Regions from separate parts of the Secundilactobacillus malefermentans genome, predicted to be linked through region 1. Evidence: predicted binding sites of a transcription regulator. Region 1 holds the regulator's gene; each other region holds the start of a gene.
What was found. The regulator Rex, encoded in region 1, represses fermentation and respiration genes when NADH is low (regulators of the CRP and FNR family bind a similar motif). The targets are predictions, from matches to a motif close to TTGTGAANTANTTCACAA.
Positions count from the first base shown of each region.

Region 1 (2,207 bases):
AGCTTACCAACTTCTTCGTTTGAAGAAGAAATTGAAGCGATTTGAGCAATATCATCCTTAGTGGTTACCTTATGTGACATTTTGTGGAGTGCAGCAACAGCTTCAACGGTTGCTTTTTCAATCCCACGACGAATGCCAACAGGGTTTGCACCAGCAGTCACGTTTTTCATTCCTTCAGTAACGATAGCTTGCGTTAAAACAGTGGCCGTTGTTGTTCCGTCACCAGCAATATCGTTCGTCTTTGAAGCAACTTCAGCAACTAATTTAGCACCCAAGTTTTCGAAATGATCCTTTAACTCAACTGCCTTTGCAATCGTTACACCATCATTAGTAATGGTTGGGTTACCGTAAGATTGTTCGAGCACAACGTTACGTCCCTTAGGACCAATGGTTGTCTTTACTGTGTTTGCTAATTGATCAACACCACGTAACATAGCGCTACGAGCGTCTTCAGAGAATTTTATTTCTTTTGCCATTTATTTTCACCTCATCAATAATTTTTTATTATTCTACAATCGCAATGATATCTTTGCCATGAACAACTAAGTATGACTTGTCGCCATCTTTGACGTCAGTACCTGCATACTTGTCAAACAAAACAGTGTCTCCTATTTTTACATCGGGCGCAATTTCTTTGCCACTTTCCAGTAAAGTACCTTTGCCGACTGCAACTACTTTTGCAGTTTGTGGTTTTTCTTGCGCATTACTTGCAAGGACAATGCCACCAACAGTTTGTTCCTCTTCTTCTTGTGCCTCTAAAACGACACGATCACCTAATGGTTTTAACACGTGAATCCCTCCAATAAAGCTTTTTTATGTTTTTTTGTACTGTTAGCACTTGAATACTTCAAGTGCTAATCACAATTACAACTATATGATTTTTTATATCATAATGCAAGTCATTTACTCCGCAAAAAAAGTGACGTTGCCATTGCAACATCACTTTGAAATTAAGACTGATAATTATCTAGGAAGTAAATGAGTGTTTGTAATTCATTCGTCAAATCAACGTTTTGAACTCGGACATCATCTGGCACTGTCACTCTGAGAGGTGTAAAGTTTAAGATTCCTTTTACGCCACCCTTAACGACATCATCCGTCACTGATTGTGCAACGTTAGACGGAACAGTAATGATAACCACTTCAATTTGTTGGTCTTTTAATTGTTCCTGTAATTGATTCATTGGATAAATTGGAACGCTACTTTGAATAGTATTAACAATATCCTCTTTTACATCAAAGGCAGCACTAATTCGAACGTTACTATTTTGGTGGAAATTAAAGTTTAGAAGTGCGTTCCCTAAATTACCAACACCAATAAGCGCAACGTTTGTTAACGTGTCTTGGTTTAAAATTTTCTTGAAGAACTCAAGTAATTTTTCAACATCATAACCGTAGCCACGTTTACCTAAAGCCCCAAAATATGAAAAATCACGGCGAATCGTAGCCGAATCAACCTTAACTGCTTCTGATAGTTCCGTTGAAGAAACCCTCAGCTTATCTGAATCCTTTAAAATATTTAAATAACGATAATAAATGGGTAACCGTTTGGCAGTTGCCCGTGGTATTTTGGTTTCACTCAAAATGTTTCCCTCCTTGATTATTCCATCACCCTATACGATTTGGCTGATTACTTAATTAGATTGTGAATTTATATTTCCTAGTTATTGTAGCATAAACGCCCTTCTTGTGAAATGATTTGCAAAATTTTATCTGAATCCCCTGTCTTATAGGTAATCAAATATGATAAAATAGTTTCACTATACACGAAAGGTTGATGGCAATTATGCTCCTACAAGTTCAACACGTTACTCGTCGATTTGGCGCGGATCCCTTATTTGAAAATGTAAACTTAGATGTGCCAGATAATGGAAGAGTTGCGTTAGTTGGCCGAAACGGTGCAGGTAAATCAACCTTAATTCACATTATTACCGGTGAAGAGGCTCCAGACGAAGGTCAGGTGACGATGAAACGTGGCTTAACTATTGGCTACCTTGCACAGGATACGGGTCTTGATTCTGATAAAACCGTTTGGGAAGAAATGCTAAGTGTCTTCGCTGGTCTCATTGAAATGGAAGCCAAGATTCATCAATTAGAAGCCAAGATGAGCGATCCGGAAGTCATTCAGAACGAACAATTATTTGAAGAGACTTCCGTACAGTACGACCATCTACAGCATGAGTTTCGCGAACAAAACGGCTTTGGCT
Region 1 covers NZ_CP042371.1:1,539,848-1,542,054, reverse strand. The annotation lists gene groL (chaperonin GroEL) at 1-476, opposite strand, end outside; gene groES (co-chaperone GroES) at 505-789, opposite strand; gene FGL90_RS07470 (redox-sensing transcriptional repressor Rex) at 951-1,583, opposite strand; gene FGL90_RS07465 (ABC-F family ATP-binding cassette domain-containing protein) at 1,784-2,207, shown strand, end outside.

Region 2 (2,207 bases), 740 kb from region 1:
ATAAATGCGCCACTCATCTCCAGCACCTTAGCTGGGGCTACTTTTAGTTTCTTGAAATTTACCCTAATTGACGAATACAAAAAATGGCCAGAAAAGGAGGCTATCAGCACTTTTCTGACCATCACAAATTATGGACGAGATTTATTTAATTAAACTTCAGCAATCTTCAGAATTGGTTTGACGACCTTGCCATTCGAGGAATCTTCCATCGCTTGATTGATGTCATCGAAATCATAGAATTTAACGAGTTTATCAAATGGGAATAGTCCCTGTTTGTATAAATTGATTAAACGGGGGATGTAAATCTTTGGAAGTGAGTCTCCCTGAAGAACACCTTTGACCGTTTTGGCGGGAACCAAGAAATCCATTGCCATGTTGAATTTGCCTTCAATAGCGCCACCAACAATGGCAACTTCGCCATGGATTCCAACTGAACGAACAGCTTGTTCAGCCAAACCGTTGACGCCAGCTGAAACGACACCATATTCGACGCCACCTTTGGCAATCTTTTGAACTTCGGTTGGCACATCCGGAATATTTTTACTATTAATTACGTGAGTTGCGCCAAGTTCTTTAGCCATTTCCAAACGACTATCAAACACATCAACGGCGATGATTGGATCACAGTGAGCTACTTTGGCACCCATGATGGCTGCTAAGCCAACTGTACCTGTACCAAAGATGATGATTCCTTCACCCGGAGCAGGTTTTAAGGAATTCAAAACTGTGCCAGATCCAGTTTGCAGGCCACATCCTAATGGTCCAAGAATTGTTAAATCGACATCCTTATCTACTTTAACAACGTTCCGGTCTAAAGCTTTCATATGGTCGCCAAATGAGGAAGCTTGGAAGAAGGAGCTAAGTGGTTTGCCCTCTAGTGAATAGCGGGTACCGCCATCCATATCCTTACCTTCGAAATTAAGCTCATTCATCCGTTCGCAGGCATATGGGCGACCCTCAACACATTGTTTACAGGTGCCACAACTCGCATACGAAACAACGACGTGATCGCCGGGAACGAATTCATCGACATCACTACCAACTTTTTCAACAATCCCAGAACCCTCATGACCCATAATCATTGGAATAGGGGCGTATCCAGTAGGTCCTCCGTGGGTTTCAGAAATATCCGCGCCACAAATACCACTACCAACTGTTTTGATTAAAACTTCGTGTCCGTTTAAATGATCATCTAAATCCACCGTCTTCATAACCAGTGGATCATCTTGAACGAGTGAAACTGCTGCTTTAATTTTCATAGTTATCCCTCACTTTGATAAATTATTCACAGGTATATTATATGAAAGATTTAAGTGAAGTTACTGGACAGATTGGGGGATTTGTAAACGATTTCAAAATCGAATCTCAGGTTTGAAACTGAATATGGCAATACTAATGCAGATTACTGAGTAACGTAGATAATGTCTTCTCAATAACTAATATCTCTCATGAAAAACGGACCAATTCAGGAAGAATTGATCCGTTTTTAGTATTTGAGGATTACATATTTGTAAATCCTGCGTCAACTGCAAGTGTTGTTCCTGTCACATATGATGCCATATCTGAAGCAAGATATAGACTACCTTGAGCAATCTCACGTGGATCACCAAATCGTCCGAGTTCGCTTAGTGCATTTGCCAATTCTTTAGGATCTTGACCAGTTAGTTTCAAAGAGTCGTGCAGCATTGGCGTATCAATCGCCCCGGGTGCTAAACTATTAACTCTAATGTTGTACTTTCCGTTCTCTAGAGCAGCAACCTTGGTCATGCCACGAACGCCGTGCTTGGCTGCGACATAAATTAGATTATTTGGTTGTGGTCGGAAGCCAGATACAGAGGAAATATTAACAATTGATCCACCGTTTCCTTGCTTAATCATCTGCTGAAGCTCGTACTTCAAGCAGAGAGCAGTTCCCTTAAGGTCAACAGCAATTAACTTATCCCAATAGTCTTCGTCAAATTCTGTAACGGGTGCATTGTCAGGCATTAGAGCGGCATTATTTATTGCTACATCTAATTTTCCATAAGTATCAACTGTTGACTTTATGAGTGCTTGTACTTGTTTACTATCTGAAATATTTGTATGAACGTAAGTGGCCGTATTTCCAGCTGCGTTGATTTCATCAGCAACTTTTTGGCCTAAATCGTCGTCTAAATCTGCGACAATTACTTTTGCTTTTGCTTCAGCAAAGAGTTTTGCGGTAGCTT
Region 2 covers NZ_CP042371.1:798,493-800,699, reverse strand. The annotation lists gene FGL90_RS03940 (TetR/AcrR family transcriptional regulator) at 1-153, shown strand, start outside; gene FGL90_RS03935 (NAD(P)-dependent alcohol dehydrogenase) at 150-1,259, opposite strand; gene FGL90_RS03930 (SDR family NAD(P)-dependent oxidoreductase) at 1,501-2,207, opposite strand, start outside.
Region 2: a site for Rex is predicted at 1,341-1,358, ahead of FGL90_RS03935 (NAD(P)-dependent alcohol dehydrogenase). Genes of this name have one in related genera too.

Region 3 (2,207 bases), 940 kb from region 1:
ATAACGGAGGAGAACTAATGATAGCTATCATAATCGGCCTTACAATTGGGTTCGGATTGCCCATCCAAACGACCATTAATTCGAAATTAAGGGATGCATTTGGTTCGCCATTTTTATCGTCATTGATTTCCTTTATCATTGGGACCATTTTTCTGGCGATTGTCGTGGTTGCGTCGGGGCAAGTTTTAATCGTTGGAATGACAACAATTTCCAGTCAACCTTGGTGGCTTTGGCTAGGTGGCGTTTTCGGAGTGATTTATCTAACGTCAAACATTCTGCTATTTCCCAAAATCGGCAGCGTTCAAACGGTTATTTTCCCGGTCTTAGGACAAATTTTGATGGGGCTTTTAATTGATAATGGTGGTTGGTTTAGTTCTGCCGTTCAACGCCTGACGGTTAGCCGGGGATTGGGTGCACTCCTGGTACTAATCGGTGTGATTGTCACGGTTGCATTACCAAACTATCTTGAAAGTCGAAAGGCATTGGTCGATGTTCAGGCAAAGGCAGATGTTCAGGGGAGTGGAAAAGATGGACTGAATAGTTGGCTTTGGCGACTCTGGGGTGTTTTTGCTGGGATGTTGAGTGCTAGTCAAACGGCGATAAATGGGCATCTCGGAATTGTTGTCGGTTCCGCGATAAAGTCCGCATTTATTTCATTCTTGATTGGGACGGTGCTATTGATTATCATCGTTTTAATCATGCGGCCAAAAGTTCGTTACAAGGAAACCACAGATCAGCATCGCTGGTGGATGTGGATTGGCGGCGTCATTGGCTCGCTATATGTACTTGGCAATGCCTATTTGGCACCAACGATTGGAACCGGTCTTGCCGTCGTCATTGTCCTAATCGGTTTGATGGCCGGCAGTTTATTGATTGACCAATTTGGTTGGTTAGATGCCAAACGAAACCCAATCACGCCCATTCAAATTATTGGTTTAATAACAATGATTTTGGGTGTTGTCGTTATCAGATTAATATAGTATAAATCAGTTTCGGACGATAAAGTCTGGGGCTGTTTTTGTACGACTTGGCAAAAAGACACTTGATGGACTCGGACGTTATTCATAAATTTTTATTATCAGAATCGCTGGTATTAGATCCAAGAAACCAGATGATTAAAAAAAGGATTGCCTTGAAGTGTACTTCAGGGTATATGATACAAATGTGTGAAATTTAACAATAAAATTTGGAGATGATTTTTTGAAAGCAACAGCTTTTATGGAACCTGGAAAAGTAGAAATTCACGAGGTCGCTAAACCCGAGATTCAATTATCCGGAGATGCGATTATTAAAATTGTTAGAGCTTGTGTTTGTGGTTCAGATTTATGGTTCTTCCGTGGTATTAATAAGATGCCATCAGGTTCACGAGTGGGTCATGAAGCAATCGGCATTGTTGAAGAAGTTGGTAGTGAAGTGACGAATGTGAAACCCGGTGACTTTGTTATCGTACCTTTCACCCATGGCTGTGGTCACTGTGCTGCTTGTTTAGCCGGCTTCGATGGTGACTGTATGGATGTTCCAGAAAATGTTAACAACGGCTATCAAGCTGAATATTTACGTTACGTTAACGCCAACTGGGGCTTGGTTCCCGTTCCTGGCAAACCTAGCGACTATTCAGATGACATGTTGAATAATCTGTTGACCTTAGCTGATGTTATGGCAACGGGTTACCATGCTGCTGCTACCGCAGAGGTTAAAGAAGGTGACACTGTAGTCGTTATGGGTGACGGTGCCGTTGGGCTTTGTGGTGTAATTGCTTCTAAACTTCGCGGCGCAAAGCGGATTATTGCCATGAGCCGTCATGAAGATCGTCAAAAACTTGCTAAAGAATTTGGTGCCACTGACATTGTTGCAGAACGTGGCGACGATGCAGTGAAAAAAGTTTTGGAAATGACTAATGGTGGTGCTGATGCCGTACTTGAATGTGTCGGCAATGAGCTGGCCGTGGAAACCGCAGTTAAAGTCGGTCGTCCAGGAGCTGTTATTGGTCGAGTGGGAATTCCTCAAACACCAACTATGAATACAAATGACTTGTTCTGGCGCAATACCGGACTTCGTGGTGGAATTGCTGCTGTTACAACTCATGATAATGCTATTTTGTTAGACGCTGTATTGAACGGTAAGATTAATCCTGGAAAGGTCTTCACCGAAACCTTTGATTTAGATCATATCGAGGATGCTTATGAAGCAATGGATCAACGAACCGC
Region 3 covers NZ_CP042371.1:453,728-455,934, reverse strand. The annotation lists gene FGL90_RS02295 (DMT family transporter) at 18-980, shown strand; gene FGL90_RS02290 (zinc-dependent alcohol dehydrogenase family protein) at 1,201-2,207, shown strand, end outside.
Region 3: a site for Rex is predicted at 1,163-1,180, ahead of FGL90_RS02290 (zinc-dependent alcohol dehydrogenase family protein). Genes of this name have one in related genera too.

Region 4 (2,207 bases), 800 kb from region 1:
TTAAAGTAGCGAAGTGCCACAAACTTAATGCCGTAAGCCTCGTTTGCCCAACGAACGATTTTTTCCATGAGGAGTTTGCTTTCGCCATATGGATTAGTTGGGACTTTAGGGTCGCTTTCCTTAATCGGAATTTGACGGGGCTCACCATAGACGGCCGCCGTTGAAGAAAAGACCAAGTTGCGAACGTTATTTTTATTCATCGATTCGAGCAACTTCACGAATCCGACCGTATTATTATCAAAATATTTAAGTGGATTTTTCATCGATTCCGGTACGATTGAAAAAGCGGCGACGTGAATGACGCCCGTAATGGATTCATTCTTAAAAACGCTATCCATAAATGCTTCATCGCGAGTGTCACCTTCATAAAAGGTGGCCTTTTCATTCACAGCTGCCTTGTGGCCGGTTGATAAATTATCAACCACCACAACTTTTTCATTTTGTTCGATAAGCTGGTCAACCGTGTGTGATCCAATGTAACCAGCACCTCCAGTAACGAGTATTGACATTAAATAAATCCTCCTAGTGATGTTGAATCTTTAATTCTGGCCAATCTTGCTGCCAGTTTTTTTCGTTTATCCTATCTAAGTATACCTCTTTCCGTTTTCGGTCGCAGGCAAACGATGGACTAGGAATGACGAGCAAGTCAAATAGCACGGTTATCCCCAACGGTGCCACTAATTGAACTTCCTCTTTATCATCCAAATAAGCACCCACCGCAGTGCACGCTTCTGGGAAGTGGGCTAACGCATCTGGCGCTGATTTAAAAGGTGCCATATCGTCAAAATTATGGGTGTTCATGTACACCTCGTTCTTTGCTTCCCACTTAACTTCCGGTAGGCTTTCACTTAACTCTTTTTCGATTTTGCGGTTGTCATCATACGCTAACGTTTTATCATAAAAAACAACGTCCACGTCACCGGTTGATTCGACATGTCGATTGGTTATCTTGTTCCAGGCCAATCGGCGAATTGCGCCCGCTGCAATCATTCCCTGTTTTAGATGCAGCGACTGGACTGCACGCAATTCAGTCATCAGCTGCGTGTCTCCCTTTATCCAGGCCTTGAGCTTTCTTTCATAATTTTCCATCTAATTATCCCCTTAATAATTAGTTATTTGTTGTACCTCATTCTAATCCATTTTCGGAATAAAAGGTTAATCTTTAACGCCCTATTTGAAATAAATAAGTGAAGCCTCTATAATGATATTGTAATCGTTTTCACAATTTAAGGAGGCTTCATTATGGCAAGAGAATTTGCAAGTCCTGCTCACTATGTTCAAGGTAAAGGCGTTTTTAAGGATCCCAAGAAATACCTAGAACCATTGGGAAAGAGTCCGCTACTTCTTTGCGACAACGTGGTTTATAAAATCGTTGGTCAAGAGTTGAAAGAGACGCTTGAGTCCGAAAAGTTCACTGTCAAACGGGTCTCATTTGTCGGTGAAGCCTCTGATGAAGAAACTGCCAGAGTCGTTGGCATTGGCCAGGAGCACCAAAATGACTTTATCATTGGTCTTGGTGGCGGTAAAACCCTGGATTCAGCAAAGAACATCGCTGACGAATTGCAGATTCCAGTTGCTATTTTACCAACAGTCGCCTCAACGGATGCGCCCTGTTCCGCCCTTTCCGTCATGTATACACCAGATGGTAAATTTAAAAATTACGCTTTCTACTCAAAGAACCCGGACCTTGTCCTTGTTGATACCGAGGTGGTCAGTCACGCCCCCGTCCGTATGCTCATTTCCGGAATTGGTGACGCAATGGCCACTAACATCGAAGCCCAAGACGTCGCCCGCGGTTATAACAAATCAATGCTCGGTGAATCGCCAACTTTGGCATCCCTCGCAATTGCGCAAACCTGTGCGGACAATTTGTTCAAACATGGCGCTCAGGCGGTCGCTGCTGTTAGAGGTCAGGTTGTGACCTCATCACTTGAGACCGTTGTTGAATCAAACACGTTACTCAGTGGTTTAGGATTTGAAAGTTCAGGATTAGCTGCCGCCCACGCCATTTACGATGGCTTTACCGCATTAACTGGCGAAAGTGAAAAGTTGATGCATGGTGAAAAAGTTGCGTACGGCTACCTTTGCGAATTAATGCTCGATAACGTGCCCGAAGAAGAATTCGATAAATTTGTTGATTTCAACCAGTCGCTCGGCTTACCAACCACTTTGAAAGATCTTAATTTGGAAGGTGTTAGTTATGACGA
Region 4 covers NZ_CP042371.1:738,156-740,362, forward strand. The annotation lists gene galE (UDP-glucose 4-epimerase GalE) at 1-509, opposite strand, end outside; gene FGL90_RS03635 (nucleotidyltransferase family protein) at 523-1,089, opposite strand; gene FGL90_RS03640 (glycerol dehydrogenase) at 1,243-2,207, shown strand, end outside.
Region 4: a site for Rex is predicted at 1,208-1,225, ahead of FGL90_RS03640 (glycerol dehydrogenase). Genes of this name have one in related genera too.